Regions from separate parts of the Kitasatospora sp. NPDC088391 genome, predicted to be linked through region 2. Evidence: riboswitches for the same ligand, from Rfam matches in the RefSeq annotation. Region 2 holds a riboswitch; each other region holds the start of a gene.

Region 1 (5,633 bases), on a different contig from region 2:
CTTCGCGTCCTCGCCCCGTCCCGGGTGCTTGAGGAGACAGACTCGCGAAGGAGAGTCCCTTGACCACGAAGTCCGCAGCCGCGGCCGTCGCCACCGTCCACGGATACCCCCGCCAGGGCGGGAACCGGGAGTTGAAGAAGGCGGTCGAGGGCTACTGGAAGGGCGCCGTCACCGCCGACGCGCTCCGCTCCACCGCCGCCGAACTGCGCTGCGCCAACTGGCGGCAGCTGGCCGGCGCCGGGATCACCGAAGTCCCCACCGGCGACTTCTCGCTGTACGACCACGTGCTGGACACCACGGTCGCGCTCGGCGCGGTCCCGCCCCGGCACCGGGCGGCGTTCGACGCCGACCCGCTGGACGGCTACTTCGCGATGGCGCGCGGCACCCAGCAGGCGCCGCCGCTGGAGATGACCAAGTGGTTCGACACCAACTACCACTACCTCGTACCGGAGTTGGGGCCGGACACGGTGTTCTCCGCGCACTCCGCGAAGCAGGTCGGCGAGCTGCGCGAGGCGCTCGGCCAGGGCTACCGGGCCCGCCCGGTGCTGCTCGGCCCGGTCACCTACCTGCTGCTCGCCAAGCCCGCGCCCGACGGGCCCGCCGACTTCGAGCCGCTGACCCTGCTGGACCGGCTGCTGCCGGTGTACGCCGAACTGCTGGCCGACCTGCGGGCGGCGGGCGCCGAGTGGGTGCAGTTGGACGAACCCGCGCTCGTCCAGGACCGCACCCCGGCCGAGCTGAACGCCACCGCCCGCGCCTACCGCGCGCTGGGCGCGCTGACGGACCGTCCGAAGCTGCTGGTCGCCTCGTACTTCGAGCGCCTCGGCGAGGCGCTGATCACGCTCTCCAAGGCCCCGGTGGACGGCCTGGCGCTGGACTTCACCGGCCCGGCGGCCGGGAACCTGACCGACCTGGCGGCCGTCGGCGGCCTGCCCGGCAAGCGGCTGGTCGCGGGCGTGGTCGACGGCCGCAACGTGTGGATCAACGACCTGGGCGCCTCGCTGACCACGCTCGGCACCCTGCTCGGCCTGGCCGGCACGGTGGACGTCGCCCCGTCCTGCTCGCTGCTGCACGTGCCGCTGGACACCGCCGCGGAACGGGACGTCGACCCGCAGATCGGCCGCTGGCTGGCGTTCGCCCGGCAGAAGGCCGCCGAGACGGCGCTGCTGGCCCGGGCCCTGCGCGAGGGCTCGCCCGCGATCGCCGCCCCACTCGCCGCCAACCGGGCCGACCTGGCCTCCCGCGCCGCCTCCCCGATCACCCGCGACCCGGCCGTCCGGGCCCGGGCCGCCGCCGTCACCGACGCCGACACCCGCAGGGGCGCCGAGTACGCCGTCCGGGCCGCGGCGCAGCGGGCCCGGCTGCAGCTGCCGCTGCTGCCCGCCACCACCATCGGCTCCTTCCCACAGACCGGCGAACTGCGCACCGCCCGGGCCGAGTTGAACGCGGGACGACTGGACGCGGCGGACTACCGCAAGCGGATGGAGGCCGAGGTCCGCGAGGTGGTCGCGTACCAGGAGCGGGCCGGGCTGGACGTGCTGGTGCACGGCGAGCCCGAGCGCAACGACATGGTGCAGTACTTCGCCGAGCAGCTGACCGGCTACCTGGCGACCCGGCACGGCTGGGTGCAGTCCTACGGCACCCGGTACGTGCGGCCGCCGGTGCTGGCGGGCGACATCTCCCGTCCGGAGCCGATGACCGTCGACTGGTTCGCCTACGCGCAGGGCCTCACCGACCGCCCGGTCAAGGGCATGCTGACCGGCCCGGTCACCATGCTGGCCTGGTCGTTCGTCCGCGACGACCTGCCGCTCGCCGACACCGCCCGGCAGGTCGCGCTCGCCCTGCGCGACGAGGTCGTCGACCTGGAGGCGGCGGGCGCCGCCGTGATCCAGGTCGACGAGCCCGCGCTGCGCGAGACGCTGCCGCTGCGCCGCGCCGGGTGGCCCGCGTACCTCGACTGGGCGACCGACGCGTTCCGGCTCACCACCTCCGGGGTCCGCGCCGACACCCAGGTGCACACCCACATGTGCTACGCCGAGTTCGGCGACATCCTGCACGCCATCGAGGAGTTGGACGCGGACGTGATCTCGCTGGAGGCCGCCCGCTCGCACATGCGGATCGCCCGGGAACTCGGCGACGCCGGCTACCTCGCCGAGGTCGGCCCGGGCGTGTGGGACATCCACTCCCCGCGCGTGCCGAGCACCGAGGAGGCGCTGCGCCTGCTGCGGGCCGGGCTGGCGGCGATCCCGGCCGAACGCCTGTGGGTCAACCCCGACTGCGGGTTGAAGACCCGCGGCTGGCCGGAGACCCGGGCCTCGATCGACAGCCTGGTCGCCGCCGCCCGCACCCTGCGCGCGGAACTGCGGGACCGGCGGATCGACTGACACGGCACCGGTCCGGGCAGGCGGGCACACCGCCCGCCCGCCCGGACCGGCCGGAGCGGTCGGGGGCGGCGGCGGCCCGGATCGGGCGGGCGGCTCGCACCGGTGGCGCGCGGCCGGCAGGTGACGTACCCGACACCGCCCTGCCGCCATGGTCCGCCCCGGCAACCAACTCCCTTGTCGTGTTGACCAGTTGCGCATGCTTCGAGCTGCTCGGGGTGCGGCCTGCCCGGTGGGCGGCCACGTTGACGCACCCTCAGCCACCATGGTCTGATGAGCGGGTTTTCCACCTCGACAGCCAGGGGAAGCCGGTGCGATTCCGGCGCTGACCCGCAACCGTGACCCCGCCCGCCCGGTGGGGGAGCCGGAATGCCTGGCCGCGAGGGTTCGTCAGCACCACATGCGTCGTCGCGGACTACGACGCAGTCGGTACGGGGGCTCGTCCGCCGTCCGCTGCCCCGTCACACCCCGCCGCGACCCGATCAGGGAGTCACCGGTGAGGGTCAGTCACAGCAGCACCAGCACGCACCCGTCCAGAGGTCGCGGCCGCCGCCCGGCCGCCGTCCTGCTCGCCACGCTCGTCGCGGCCGCCACCACCGGCACCCTGCTGCTCGGGCGCCCGGGCCCGGCGAGCGCCACCGGCATCGACCTGCTGCACGACGGACCGGGCCTCTTCTGCCGGACCGCCACCGGTACCCCGGTCCCGGCCCCGGCCGCCGAGCCCTGCGGCGACGACCCGATCCCGTCCGCGAGTTCGGACCCGAGCACCCGGGCCGCCCGCACCCCCGACCTGGCCAGGGCCGGCGGCTACCTCACCGACCCCGCCCGCCTGGTCGACGGCCACTACTACGAGGGCTTCCCCGACTTCGCCGACTTCGGCCTGACCATCGACACCGCGTTCGCGCTGGCCGCCACCGGCACCGACGACGCGGCGCTGCGCCGGATCGCCGACTTCCTGGACCAGCGGGGCAAGGACCGCTCCGACCGGTCCGTCGACGACTGGACGGCGATCGGCACCGAGTGGGCGGGCGGCGGCTCGATCGGCAAGGAGGCGCTGCTCGCCGAGGTCCTCGGCCGCGACCCGCGGAACTTCGGCGGGCACGACCTGATCGCCGCCCTCGACGGGACGGTCTGCGACCACGCGGACGCGGACGCGGGCTGCGACGGGCCCGGCAACCACCAGTGGGCGCAGTCGGTGTTCGCCCAGTCCCTGGCCGTGATCGCCCAGGTCCGGGCCGGGCACGCCGAGCAGGCCGGGCCCGCGATCGCCTACCTGCGCGGGCTGCAGAACGCGGACGGCTCCTGGCCCAGCCTGATCCCCGACTCCCACACGCCGGACGTGGACTCCACCGCGATCGCGGCGATGGCCCTCGACCTGCTGCCCGACCAGGGGAGCAGGCAGGCCGTCGAGCGGGCCCTCGGCTGGCTGGCCGACCGGCAGCTGCCGGACGGCGGCTTCCCCGGCTCGGCGGGCAACTCGGTCAACTCCGCCGCCCTCGCCGTCCAGTGCCTGAGCCTGCGCCAGGGCACGTACGCGGCCCGGATCGCCCGGGCCGCCGAGTTCCTGGCCGGGCAGCAGAACCCGGACGGCGGATTCGCCGTCGCCGCCGACGGCCCGCGCACCTCCGACGTGCGCGCCGCCGCCCAGGCCGCGGGCGGGGTGACCGGCCGCTCCTTCGGCACGCTCAGCCACCGGTTGGACGGGGGCACCGGCACCCCGGAGCCCAGCGGCTCGCCCTCGCCCTCGCCGTCGCCGTCCGCTTCCGGCTCCCCGTCCCCGTCCGCATCCGGCTCCCCGTCCGCATCCGGCTCCGCATCCCCGTCCCCGTCCGCATCCCCGTCGGACTCCCCGTCCGCGCCGCCGTCCGCTTCCGGCTCCCCGTCCCCGTCGGACTCCCCGTCGCCGTCCGCGTCCACGCCCTCGCAGGGCGACTCCCCCGGCACGGGCAGCGGCCCCTCCGCGGGCGGGCTGGCGTCCACCGGCACCGACGCCCTCGAACTCGTCCTTCCCGGCGTGCTGTTGACCGTGGCCGGCGGTGCGGTGCTGGTCGCCGTCCGGCGGCGGACGAAGGCCGACGGGGGCGAGCGGTGAGCGGGCGGCTCGCCCGTCCGGCCCGGCTGGGCGCGGCGGCGGGGGCGGTCCTCGCGGTGGCGCTCGGCGGCCTCGCCCCGTCGTCCGCGCACGCGGAGGCGCTCCCGATGGACCAGTGCACGACCAGCCGGAACGTGGTACTGGCGATCGACTTCGGCCGCTGGGGCGGACCGGTGCTGCGCGCCTGCGGCAGCACGCCCACCACCGGCTACCAACTCCTCAACCAGGGCGGCTGGAAGACCACCGGCACCCAGCACGACGGCCCCGGCTTCATCTGCCGGATCGGGTACAGCGGCTACCAGGGCGGCAAGCAGTTCCCGCCGCCCGAGCAGGAGAAGTGCGTGCTGACCCCGCCGGCCACCACCTACTGGTCGTACTGGCACGCCGATCCGGGCCAGCACACCTGGTCCTACAGCCGGTTGGGCGCGATGAGCTACCACCCGCTGCCGGGGAGCGTCGACGCCTGGGTGTTCGGCGAGACCGACATCGGCGGCTCCCGGGGCGGCCCGTCCTTCTCGCCGGACTCGGTGCGCGCCCTCGACTCCGATGCGGACAGGTCGAGTTCCGGCGGCACGAACGGAGGCGGCACGGGCGGTTCGTCCGGTGGCGGCACTGGCGGGGGCGGCACCGCCGGGAGCACGGGCGGAGGCGGAAGGCCCTCCGCTCCGACGCCCCGGACGGGCAACGGCACCACCGGCGGCGGGAGTTCGAGTGATCCGCCGCCCGCCGGAACCGCTCCGGAGCCGTCGGACAGCGCCCCGGCCGCCGCTTCCGACACCCCGGGGCCGGAGGCGTCCCCGTCCGACGCCCCGTCCCCCGCCGCGAGCGGCTCCTCCTCCGCCTCGGTGGACGCCGCGCCGCTCGCGGACGCCCCGCGCTCCTCCTCCGGTTCGATCGCCCCGGTGGTGACGGGCGTGGTGCTGGTGGCCGCGCTGGGCACCGCGACGGCGGTGGTGGCGGTGCGCCGCCGCCACCGGGCGGACCGCGAGTGAGCGGCGACCGGCGCGTCCCGCGCGACCTGCATCCGCTGGCCTGGTGGGCGTGGGCGCTGGCGGTGGGCACGGCGGCGTCCCGGACCACCAACCCGCTGCTGCTCCTGCTGGTCCTGGCGGTGCTGGGCTTCGTGGTGACCGCGCGGCGCACCGAGGCCCCGTGGGCGC
Region 2 (5,754 bases):
GCGTCCGCCTCGGCGGGCACCGGGAGCGCGGCCAGCTCCGGGTCGGGCCGGGACTCCCCCGGCTCGGCGGGCTCGGGCTGCTCGGGGCGGGCCAGCAGCGCGCGCTCGCGGGTGAGCAGCAGCGCGGCACCGCGGGGCGCGCCGCCGGTCAGGTAGCGGACGTTGGCGGCGCGCGTGATCAGCGCCGCGTCGGCCCCGGAGGCGCTGCAGTGCTCACGGAGGCGTTCGCGTCGGGCGGAGTGCGCGTCGGACATGTCCCGAGCGTACGAACGGGGGCCCGGGGGCGCCCGTCGGGACCGGCCGACGGGTGGGGAATGCCCGGCGGGGCGGCCGTGTTGTGGCCTGGTGAAAACGGCAATCGTTGCCGGGAGAGGGAGGCCGAGATGGCACGCAGCGAACTGCGACCGGTGATCACGCTCCGGTCGACGGCGGGCACGGGGTTCGCGTACGCGACGCGGAAGAACCGCCGCAACGACCCGGACCGGATCGTGCTGCGCAAGTTCGACCCGGTGGCGGGGCGGCACGTGGAGTTCCGCGAGGCCCGCTGACGACGTGACGGACCGCGGAGGGGCCCCGGGCGGTGTGCCCGGGGCCCCTCCGCGGTCCGTCACGCGCCGGGCGGGGGGACCGAGACCACCATGGTGACCAGGCACGGGGCGGCGCCGTCGTTGCGGTAGCCGTGGGCGGCACCGGCCTCGTAGGAGGCGGTGGAGCCGGCCGGGACGCGGTGCTCGCGGCCGTCCAGGAGGAGGGTGAGGACGCCCTCGTCGACCCGGGCGATCTCGACGGTGCCGGGCGGGTGCGGGTCGGAGGTATGCGCCTCGCCGGGCTCCAGCCGCCAGGACCACAGCTCCAGCGGGCCGGGCGCCTCGGCGCCGTTCAGCAGGGTGCCGCTGCCGCCCGCGGGGCCGGTCCACAGCCGGACGGCCTCCTCGGCGGGGACGATCCGGACGGCGGAGGAGGCGTCGTAGTCGAGCAGCCGGGCGATCGAGACGCCGAGGGCGTCGGCGAGCCGGACCACGGTGCCGACGCTGGGGTTGGTGCGGGCCTGTTCGATCTGCACCACCATGCCGCGGCTGACGCCGGAGCGGGCGGCGAGGGCGTCCAGGGTGTGGCCGCGCTCGGTGCGCAGGCGCTTGAGGTTGCGGGCGAGGGCCTGGGTGACGAGGTCGGCGTCCGGCACGGGCGGGTCCACTGTTCTGCTCGGGCCGGCGCGGTGCCCGGGGCGGGGCCGCGCCGGCGTCGAAGGGTCCACCGACTGTACTGCGGGCCGGGCCGACGGGGCGTCAGGAGAGCTGCGCGAAGGCCCGGGAGCGCCGGGCGATCCGCCAGTAGCCGATCGCGGCGGCCCAGACCACGACGAACAGGCCGACGATCACGAAGCCGACGTTGTCCAGGCTGAGGCCGGCGATCCAGCCGGTGACGGGGTCGTCCAGGTCGAACTTGTCGTGCAGCACCGTGATCAGCTCGATGGTGCCGATCACGAACGCCACCGCGATCGACAGGCCGGTGATGGTCAGGTTGTAGTACACCTTGCGGACCGGGTTGGCGAACGCCCACTGGTAGGCGAAGTTCATGAACGTGCCGTCCAGGGTGTCGAACAGGCTCATCCCGGCGGCGAACAGCAGCGGCAGGCAGACGATCGCGTACCAGGGCAGGCCGGAGGCCGCGCCGGAGCCCGCCATCACCATCAGGGTCACCTCGGTCGCGGTGTCGAAGCCCAGGCCCAGCACCATGCCGACCGGGAACATCTGGCCGGGCCGGGTGATCGAGCGGGTGGCCCGGTTCAGCACCCGGGCCAGGAAGCCCCGGGCGGCCAGGTGCTTCTCCAGCTCGGCCTCGTCGTACTGCCCGGCCCGCATCGCCCGGAAGACCCGCCAGATGCCCAGCAGCGCCACCAGGTTGAGCGCCGCGATCAGGTACAGGAAGGCCCCGGAGGCGGTGGTGCCGATGGTGCCGAGCACCTGGTGGGTGGTCGAGTCGTCGTCCATCAGGGTGCCCGCGAGCGCCGCGCCGCCGGCCACCAGCGCGGCCATCAGCACCACCATCGAGGAGTGCCCGAGGGCGAACCAGAAGCCCACCGAGACCGGGCGGCGGCCGTCCGCCATCAGCTTGCGGGTGGTGTTGTCGATCACCGCGATGTGGTCGGCGTCGAAGGCGTGCCGCATGCCCAGCGTGTACGCGGTGACGCCCAGGCCGACGCCGAACACCTGGGTGCCGACCTGGTACTTGTGCGGCGCCACCAGGAACAGCAGCGTCCCGAACGCCACCACGTGCAGGGCCAGGATCACCAGCATCAGGCCGGCCGTGCGCAGGGTGTCCTCGCGCCGCCAGCGGAACGACGGCAGGGGGGAGCCCGCAGCGGCTGCGGGCAGGGTCGATTCGGACGCGGTCATCCGCGGATCACGCTCCAGCACCTCGTGGATCACTTCGTGAGATGCCGTGGCCGGTCTCCTGGCTGACGGGGTGTTGCGCGCCGGCTCCCGGCCTTCCCGGCCGCGAACGGCCAGTGGCGCGAGGTGGGGGCCGACGACTCCCCGATCACAGTGGCGAGGGCCGCTCCGGACTCCTGCGACGACGCTCCCGCGTCGAGCACAGTGCACCGGTCTTCCCGAACACCACGGCCCGCCCACGGTAGGGCCGGTGGCCCCACAGCTGCAAGGCTGCACAGGCGTGCAGGTGTCCGCGGTGTCCAAGATCACTCCCGGGCGGTGCCAGAATGACCGCCATGCACCTCGTACCCGCGGACCGCGCCGGACAGCGCACCATCGACGGGCACCGGGTCTGCGAGGCGATCGCCGCGATCGGCGACGCCGAGCACGTCCGGGCCTGGGCCGAGCGCTTCGCGCTGCTCGCCGACCCCGGGCGGCTGGCCCTGCTGCTCGCGCTGCACCGCACCGGGCCGCTGGCCGTCACCGACCTCGCGGTCGCCACCGGCATGCGCGACCCGGCGGTCTCGCAGGCGCTGCGCCTGCTGCGGGCCGCCGGACTGGTCGCCGGGGAGCGGGACGGGCGGGTGGTGCGCTACCGGCTGGTCGACCCGGCGGTGGCGGAGGTGCTGGCGCACGGGGTGCTCGGCGAGCGGGACTGACCCGCCGTCAGGGGCGGTTCAGGCCATCCAGAAGAAGACCGCGGTCATCCGCTTCTCCGCCAGCGTCGCGCCGTGGTACTCGGTCGCGGTGTGGATCAGGTTGGCGGTGTAGAGCAGCAGCCGGTTGTAGCGGTGCGGGACGGCCAGGTCCTCGGTGAAGGAGTCCGGCGGCACGAAGCGGGTGCCCAGGGCGTCGACCAGGTTGTTGTGCGGGGCGACCACGCTGTTGCCGCCGAGCCGGCCGCCGGGGAAGCTCTGCCGGTAGAAGCTGGTGCCGCAGCGCTTGGGCACGCCCGGGTTGAGGTACAGCACGGCGGCGTAGCGGCAGAGCGAGCGCGAGTCGGTGTGCGGGCGCGGCTCGCTCTCCCCCGCGCCCACCACCTGCACGCAGTTGTGGTTGAAGGTGCCGCCCTCGGCCTCGTCCAGCGCCCAGATCCGCTCGGCGCCGACGGTGTCCCGGACCAGCTTCTCGACGTGCGCCAGCTCGTCCGGCTCCAGGCCGGGCATCGCGCGCAGGCCGGGCCAGGACTCCGGCTTGTGCGGGTAGCCCTCGTCCCAGTCGGTGCGGGCCAGGTGCCGGGCGCGGACCGCGTCCGGGTCGGGCAGGACGTCGTCCAGCACCCAGTAGTCGCGCCCCCTGGTCGGCTTGCGGTACGGCAGGACGGGCAGCGCCGGGGCGGGGCGGGAGCCGCGGAACGGAGGAACGGACATGGCCCCGACAATAGGAGCGCCGTTCCGGGCCCTCGCCCATGGCCTGGTCAACCTTGCGTCAAGGCTTGGCGGCGTGACGGAGCGTCAGGTCCGCTGGCAGCGGGGGCACCAGAACAGGTTGCGGGCGGCCAGCTCCTCCGTCCGGACCGGGGTGCCGCAGACCAGGCAGGGCTGGTCCTGGCGGCGGTAGACGTAGACCTCGCCGCCGTGGTCGTCCACCCGGGGCGGGCGGCCCATCGCCTCCGGGGTGTGCTCGGGCCGGACGGTGTCGATCCGGCCGGCCTCGACGCCCTCGCGCATCAGGGCGACCAGGTCGGCCCAGATCGCGTCCCACTCGGCGCGGGTGAGGTCGCGGCCCGCGCGGTGCGGATCGATGCCGAGCCGGAACAGCACCTCGGCGCGGTAGACGTTGCCGACGCCCGCCAGCACCTTCTGGTCCATCAGCAGCGCGGCCACCGTGCTGCCGCTGCGGGAGATCCGCTGCCAGGCCGGGTCGCCCGCCTCGCCGGGGCGCAGCGGGTCCGGCCCGAGGCGGCGGTGGACGGCGGCCTTCTCGGCCGGGGTGAGCAGTTCGCAGGCCGTCGGGCCGCGCAGGTCGGCGTAGCCGCTGCCGTTGGCCATCCGCAGCCGGACCTGGCCGACCGGTTCCGGGGCCTCGCCGGTGCCGAAGTCGTACCTGCCGTAGAGGCCCAGGTGGATGTGCAGCCACTGCTCCCCGAAGCCGAGGAACAGGTGCTTGCCGTGCGCCTCGGCCTCGTCCAGCGCCTTCCCGTCGATCAGGGCGGCGCCGTCCGCGAAGCGCCCCTGCGGGCTCGACACCCGGACCGGGCCGCCCCCGAACAGTTCGTGGTTCAGCCTGGCCAGGCGGTGGATCACATGCCCCTCGGGCACCGGCGTCAACTCCTCGGTCGTGGTGGTCGCGAGGAGTCCATCCTCCCAGGCCGGACGGACAGTCCGGGCGGGCCTCCCGGGCCGTTCAGAGCTCGGCGGCGGCGGCCCGCAGGGCGGCGAGTCCGCGGTGGGCGAGGGCGGTGAAGTCCTGGCCGGGACGGGCGACCCAGGAGGCCAGGGCGGTGCGCAGGGCGAGCAGGGTCAGTTCGGCGGTCAGTTCGGCGGCCGGGTCGGGGACGCCGCGCCCGCGCAGCGCGCCGGCGAGGGCGTCGGCCAGGGCCGCGCGCTTGAGGAGTTCGCGCTCGGCGAGTTCGGGGGTGACCGCCACCACCTGCCGGCGGTCCCGGACGGTGTCGTACCGCTCGGGGACGAAGGCGTGCGCACCCGCCGCGGCGAGGGCCTCCTCGGCGGCCCGCAGCGGCCCGGCCCCCGGCGGGGCGGCGGCGATCGCGTCGGTGAGCAGCCGGGCCAGGGCGTCCCCGCCGGAGAGCACCTCGCGCTTGTCGGCGAAGTGCCGGAAGAAGGTGCTCTTGGCCAGGCCCGCGCGCTCGGCGATCTCGGCGACGGTGGTGCGGTCGTAGCCCTGCCGGGCGAAGAGCTCCAGCGCGGCGCGCTCCAGCCGCTCGCGGGCGTTCGGGTCCCATCTGGCCATGGGCGGAGTCTACGTGCGCCCAGTGACAGGACATGGTCGCATCACTGGGTTCGGCGAGCTATGGTGATGGGACAAAGTCTCATCACTTGGAGGTCCGCCGCCATGCACGTCTTCCTCACCGGGGCCACCGGCCACCTCGGCTCCGCCCTCGTCCCCGACCTGCTCGCCGCCGGCCACCGCGTCACCGGCCTCGCCCGCTCCGACGCCTCCGCCGCCGCGCTCGCCGCCCTCGGCGCCGACGTCCGCCGTGGCGACCTCGACGACCTCGACGCCCTGCGGGCCGCCGCCGCGAGCGCCGACGGCGTCGTGCACCTCGCCTTCAAGCACGAGGCGATGCTGAGCGGCGACTACGCCGGGGCGATCGCCGACGACCTCCGGGTCGTCCGGGCCCTGGCCGAAGCACTCGCGG
Region 3 (5,754 bases), on a different contig from region 2:
AGGAGCCGGGAGTGGGCGGCGAACAGGTCCTTCAGGTCGACGTACATGGTCGACTCGTTGTTCCAGACCGCCTGGTAGGCGCCGGGGTCGAAGCCGGTCTCCAGCATGTTCCCCACGTGGTAGGCGACCTTGTCGTCGATGCCCAGCTCGCGGGCCCGGCGGTTGGCGAAGTCGACCTGCTTGGAGGAGAGCGAGATGCCGTCGGCGTGGCAGCCGAAGGCCTGGTGGGCCAGGACCGAGGTGCCGCCGCGGCCGCAGCCGGCGTCCAGGATCCGCTGCTGGGGCCTGACCGCGCCGAGGTGCTTGATGAGCAGGTGGGCCTGGGCGGTCTCCAGGCGGTGCATCTCGTTGATGATCGCCTGGTCCCGGTCGGGCTCCGCCGCCTCCAGGACCGACCAGTCGACGTCCCCGACGCCGTAGTGGTGGTGGTAGAGGCCGTCGACGTCGCCCAGACGCAGGTTGACGGGACGTTCCTCGGCGTTCCAGTAGTCGGCGATGTCCTGCTGGTAGCGACTGTGGGAGGCAACGGTGCTCATGGGGCGTTCCCTTCAGCTCCAGAAGTCGGGGAGGGTGTAGCGGCCGGTGTTGGTCCGGTGCCAGTGGTGGTTGCCGAGCACCCAGGCGGTGAGGCCGCCCAGGAACCGGTCGAGCGAGTGGTGGCGGCCGCGCAGGCGGCCCGCGGCGTCCTCGAAGGCGCGCATGAGGTCGTTGTGCACCTGCACCGCCCCGAGGTAGGCGCCGCGGTGGTCGCCGGTCCCGGCCGCCAGGACGATCGGCAGGTTGAGGTGCGGGTGCCGCATGTCCAGCTCTTTGGTGTAGGAGTAGAGGTCGTTGACGATGGTGGTGGCGTTGCAGGCCAGCGCCACGGCCTCCTGGACCTCGGGGAGGGCGTAGAGCTCGGCGGCCAGTTCGTAGCCGGCGACGGCGTCGGTGATCGTCAGGCAGGGGCGGAAGTTGTTGAACTGGCGCATGGTCAGGTACTCCCACGCCGCGGGGACCCGCCCGTCGAGCTTCCAGGTCGCCTCGGCCAGGTAACCCAGGTGCAGGCGGGCCATGTCGTGCCGGAACCGGTCCGCCTGGGCGGGGGTGGCGATCGCCTCGAAGTCCCGCACGGCGGTGCGGTAGCTGCGCAGCGCCTCGTCGCCCTGGACGCCCCGCTCCCAGTCGCCCTGGTACGGGCCGGTCAGGTGGGCCGGGTCCAGGGCGGACTGGGCGATCACCAGTCGCGCTCCCAGACCCTCCGGGGAACCGCCGAAGTCCTCGACGTAGCAGTCGTCGACGACGTTCTCGGCGGCCAGCAGCTCCGCCGCGGCCATCAGGTGGTCGATGCTCGCGTGGTCCGGGTACTGCAACGCCACCGCCCGGCCGACCGCGAACCCGATCAGTCCCTCCTGCCACTGCGGCGGGCAGACGTCCTCCTTCCTCACCCACGCCGCGATCCGGGCGTCCACTTCGGCCACCAGGGCGGCGTCGGGTTCGGCGACGGGCGGGCAGTAGAGCCCGGGGATCGGGTCCCCGGGGCGTGGCACTGTCACCTGGACTCCTCGAGCGTGCTGCGTGTCGCGACGACACCGGCCACCGGCATCGCCCCGGACGAGCCGCGAGCGGGGCGAGCCGCGAGAAGGGGGTGCCGTGCCTGAGCCGACGGAGAGGGCGACCGGGTCCTTCGGCTTCTTCGGAGAGCGGGCCGCCGTGCATCCAGTACCTCACCCCGCGCCGGGTCCCGGCCCCGCGGAACGACCGACGAATCGTTGAAAGTACGCGGTCGTTGAACCCCCGCCCCCTTCTCCGCGGCCCCGCGAGGGGGCTCCCGGCCTCCGGTCCGGCACGACCGCACACCCGGCCGGGTCAGCCGCCGGGGCGCAGGGCCGGGACGGGGTGCGGGCGGCTGTCGGGGCCGATCGCGACGAAGACCAGCCGGGCCGTGGCGACGTCGGTGACCGGGCCGGTGAGGTTCCAGCGTTCCGAGGTCACGGCCACCGAGACGTGCATGGAGGTGCGGCCGGCGCGTTCGACCCGGGCGTGGACGGTGAGCAGGTCGCCGGCCCGGACGGGGGCGAGGAAGGACATCCCCTCGACGGAGGCGGTGACCGCGGGGACGCCCGCGTGGCGGCCGGCGGCCGCGGCGGCCGCGTCGTCGATCAGCTTCATCACCACGCCGCCGTGCACCGTCCCGTAGAGGTTGGTGTCGTGCTCGCTCATGATGTGGGCGAGCGTGACGGCGGACTCGGCCGAGGTGCGGGCGGGGGCGGGAGTGGTCGTCATCGGACGGTCCCCCCGGGTCGGGCGGCGTGCTCCACGGAACTCTCCTTCGCGAGTTCACGGACCCGGGTGCGCGGACGGGAACGGCCGGGCCGGCGCGGCCCGTCGTCGCCGTCGCCCGCCCTCGGGGTCGCGGTGAGACCGCGGACCACCGCGGTCCGCGGGCAGCGGCAGGTCTTCGGACTCGCGGGCACGGCCCCCTCGAAGGGGGCCACCTACTGGCCGTCGCTTCCCGGGGCCGGGCCCCAGTGCCTGTGACGGCGGTCGTTCCCGCTCACCGCTGCGGGGCAGTCCCGGATTCCCACCGGGTTCCCTCTTACGACGCGTCCGCCCGGAACGGGCGGGGCGAACCAGCTGCAATCGCCACTTTACGTGCACCCCGGCACTCCCCGGCGCGCGGGGTGTGCCGGGTCCCGGCAGGCCGGGACGGTCTACCGGGGTGCGGCGGAGAAGCGCACCGGCGCCTCGAAGGCGGCGCGGCGGGCGGCGCGGCGGAAGACGGCGAGCACGGCCGGGCCCGCGATCAGGACGGCCAGGCCGGTGGTGACGGCCCGTCCGGTGTCCCAGCCGAGCGAGGTGGCCAGGTCGAACAGCAGGTAGCGGTGCCACTGCTCGGTGAACGGCAGGCCGGGCAGGTAGGCGATCGAGCTGTGCGGGTCGAGCGAGAACGGCCAGAACGACAGGTTGAGCAGGAAGCCGAACAGGTAGCCGGACAGCGCCCCGTACCCGGCCAGCATCAGCACCTCGGCCCGGCCGCCCAGCCGGGGCAGCAGGCCCGCGACCAGGCCGACGAACGCGCAGCCGAACATCTGGTACGGCATCCACGGGCCGACGCCGCCGGTCAGCAGCGCGGACGCGAACAGGGAGGTGCAGCCGAGGGTGAAGCCGAAGCCGGGGCCGAAGACCCGGCCGGCCAGGACGAGCAGGAAGAAGACGGTCTCCACCCCGGCCGTCCCGGCCCCGAGCGGGCGCAGGCCGGCGTTGACGGCCGAGAGCACGCCCAGCATGGCCAGCGCCTTCGCGTCGATGCCGCCCGAGGCGATCTCCGAGACCACCACCGCCAGGATCAGCACCAGCAGCGCGCCGAAGATCAGCGGCGGCGCGTACGCGGACCCGAACCGGCCCGGCGCCACGACGAACGGCCAGGTGAAGGCGGTCAGCCCGGCGAACGCGGCGCACGCGATCACGGCCCGGGCCCTCGGCGGGACGCGGACGGCCCGGGCGTCGGCGGTCATCGGCCGGCCTCCGGTTCCGGCGCGTGGGCCGGTCCGGCGAGGGCGGCGGCGACCTGGCCGACCGTCAGCCAGGGCAGCGGGGCGAGGACCTTGGCGGTCTGCGGGGCGAACACCGGCGAGGCGGTGATCACGGCCGGGGTCGGGCCGTCCGCGACGACCTCGCCCTCGGCCAGCACCACCACCCGGTCCGCGGCGGCGGCCGCGAACTCGACGTCGTGGGTGGCCACGACCACGGCCCGGCCCTCCGCGGCCAGCCGGTCGACGATCCCGGTCAGAGCCTCCTTGGCGGGGTAGTCCAGGCCCCGGGTGGGCTCGTCCAGCAGGACGACGGGCGGGGCGGCGGCGAGCTGGACGGCCAGCACGAGGGCCAGCTGCTGGCCCTCCGACAGGTCGCGCGGGTGCAGCCGCCCCGGGATGCCGGGGGCGAGGACGTCGAGCAGGACGCGGGCGCCGCGCCCCGGAGCGGGGTCCGACTCCCGGTCGGCCTGGGCGAGTTCGGCGTCCACGGTGGCCAGGTAGAGCAGGTCGGACGGGGTCTGCGGGACCAGCCCGACCAGCCGCCGCGCCTCCGCGGCCGACACCCGCTTCGGGTCCCGCCCGCCCACCAGCACGCTGCCGCCCTGCCGGGCGCCCGAGCCCTGCAACGCCCACAGCAGCGAGGACTTCCCGGACCCGTTGCGCCCCATCAGCGCGGTCACCTGGCCCGCCCGCAGGTCGAGCGACACCTCCCGGACGGCGACCTGCCGCCCGTGCCGGACCACGACCCGCTCCGCGCGCAGCAGTCGTTCGCTCCGGCCGCGGGAGGCGCGCACCGGCGGCGCCGGACGCGCGGCCAGGCGTGTGCGCAGCGGCCCGGCGGCCCGGCGGGCGTCGCGCACCGACAGCGGCAGCGGCCGCCACCCGGCCAGCCGGCCCAGCTCGACCACCGGCGGCGCGATCGCGGTGGCGGCGAACAGCTCGGCGGGCGGCCCGTACCGGACGGTGCCGTCACCGGGCAGGTACGCGACGCTGTCCGCGTACTGCACCACCCGCTCCAGCCGGTGCTCGGCCAGCAGCACGGTCACGCCCAGGTCGTGCACCAGCCGGGTGACGGCGGCCAGCACCTCCTCGGCTGCCGTCGGGTCGAGCGCGGAGGTCGGCTCGTCCAGCACCAGGACGCGCGGGTGCGCGGTCAGCACCGAGCCGATCGCCACCCGCTGCTGCTGGCCGCCGGACAGCTCGTGCAGCGCCCGGTGCCGCAGGTCGGCCAGGCCCAGCAGGTCGAGGGTCTCCTCGACGCGCTTGCGCATCACCTCCGGCGGGACGGCCAACTGCTCCATCGCGTAGGCGAGTTCCTCCTCCACCGTGTCGGTGGTGAACCCGGCGAGCGGGTCCTGCCCCACCACGCCCACCACGTCGGCCAGTTCGCGCGGCGGATGGTGCGCGGTGTCCCGGCCGTCGACCGTGACCCGGCCGTGCAGGGTGCCGCCGGTGAAGTGCGGCACCAGGCCGTTCACCGCGCCCAGCAGCGTCGACTTGCCGGCGCCGGTCCGGCCCACCACCAGGCACAACTCGCCCTCCGGGATCGTCAGTCCGACATCCCGCAGGACCGGCTCGGACGCGCCGTGGTACACCACGGAGACCTGGTCGAAACGGATCACTCGGACACCTCGGAGAGTTCGCGGTCAAGGCGGGGGCGCGGGGACGGCACGGACGCCGCCACCGGAGGGCGGCCCGGCGGCGGGGCCAGCACGCCCGCCGCCCCCGCCAGCAGCAGGGCCAGTGCCGGGACGAGCGGCAGGGACGGCCAACCCAGCGGGTACAGCGAGGGGTTGAGGGCCGTCGCGTCGTAGCCCACCGACCCGCACAGCAGGACGGCGGCGGCGAGGCCGCAGCCCGCCACCCCCCACTCGGCGCCCCGCCACGGGTCCGGCCGGTAGGTGGTGCGCCGCACCCGGCGCCCGCCCAGCGCCAGGCCCGCCACGCACAGCGCCGACCCGGCCGCCAGCGCGGGCAGGCCCAGCCAGGCCGGGGCCGTCCCGTCCAGCAGCCCGTACAGGCCGGTGCACAGGCCCGCCATGCCCGCCAGCAGCAGGACGCCGGTCAGCCTGCGGGAGGCCCCGGTCGCGGCGCCGGACCGGCCGTAGCCGCGCGAGTCCATCGCCGCCGCCAGGTGCAGCGAACGGTCCAGCGCGTCGCTCAGCACCGGCACCACGATCCCGCGCAGCGCGTGCAGGCCCTTCGCCCGACCGGCCCGCAACCTCCGGGCCCGGCCGAC

Evidence for each region. Region 2 has a riboswitch for cobalamin ahead of ACIQBJ_RS33605 (HoxN/HupN/NixA family nickel/cobalt transporter). Riboswitches for the same ligand answer to the same signal wherever they lie in the genome.
Region 1: it holds a riboswitch for cobalamin, as region 2 does, so the genes downstream of both, ACIQBJ_RS03310 (prenyltransferase/squalene oxidase repeat-containing protein) here and ACIQBJ_RS33605 (HoxN/HupN/NixA family nickel/cobalt transporter) in region 2, are expected to answer to the same signal.
Region 3: it holds a riboswitch for cobalamin, as region 2 does, so the genes downstream of both, ACIQBJ_RS03335 (acyl-CoA thioesterase) here and ACIQBJ_RS33605 (HoxN/HupN/NixA family nickel/cobalt transporter) in region 2, are expected to answer to the same signal.

The regions. Positions count from the first base shown of each region.
Region 1 covers NZ_JBIVNB010000001.1:773,765-779,397, forward strand. Annotated here, with positions in the region: gene metE (5-methyltetrahydropteroyltriglutamate--homocysteine S-methyltransferase) at 60-2,384, shown strand; cobalamin riboswitch at 2,644-2,777, shown strand; gene ACIQBJ_RS03310 (prenyltransferase/squalene oxidase repeat-containing protein) at 2,878-4,473, shown strand; gene ACIQBJ_RS03315 (hypothetical protein) at 4,470-5,465, shown strand; gene ACIQBJ_RS03320 (CbiQ family ECF transporter T component) at 5,462-5,633, shown strand, end outside.
Region 2 covers NZ_JBIVNB010000018.1:10,539-16,292, reverse strand. Annotated here, with positions in the region: gene ACIQBJ_RS33620 (M24 family metallopeptidase) at 1-254, opposite strand, end outside; gene rpmG (50S ribosomal protein L33) at 384-548, shown strand; gene ACIQBJ_RS33610 (XRE family transcriptional regulator) at 608-1,183, opposite strand; gene ACIQBJ_RS33605 (HoxN/HupN/NixA family nickel/cobalt transporter) at 1,287-2,396, opposite strand; cobalamin riboswitch at 2,427-2,638, opposite strand; gene ACIQBJ_RS33600 (ArsR/SmtB family transcription factor) at 2,729-3,091, shown strand; gene ACIQBJ_RS33595 (DUF6445 family protein) at 3,110-3,802, opposite strand; gene ACIQBJ_RS33590 (Fpg/Nei family DNA glycosylase) at 3,887-4,693, opposite strand; gene ACIQBJ_RS33585 (helix-turn-helix domain-containing protein) at 4,779-5,345, opposite strand; gene ACIQBJ_RS33580 (NAD-dependent epimerase/dehydratase family protein) at 5,448-5,754, shown strand, end outside.
Region 3 covers NZ_JBIVNB010000001.1:779,760-785,513, reverse strand. Annotated here, with positions in the region: gene ACIQBJ_RS03345 (geranyl diphosphate 2-C-methyltransferase) at 1-536, opposite strand, end outside; gene ACIQBJ_RS03340 (2-methylisoborneol synthase) at 549-1,535, opposite strand; gene ACIQBJ_RS03335 (acyl-CoA thioesterase) at 1,849-2,265, opposite strand; cobalamin riboswitch at 2,432-2,594, opposite strand; gene ACIQBJ_RS03330 (ECF transporter S component) at 2,694-3,497, opposite strand; gene ACIQBJ_RS03325 (ABC transporter ATP-binding protein) at 3,494-5,137, opposite strand; gene ACIQBJ_RS03320 (CbiQ family ECF transporter T component) at 5,134-5,754, opposite strand, start outside.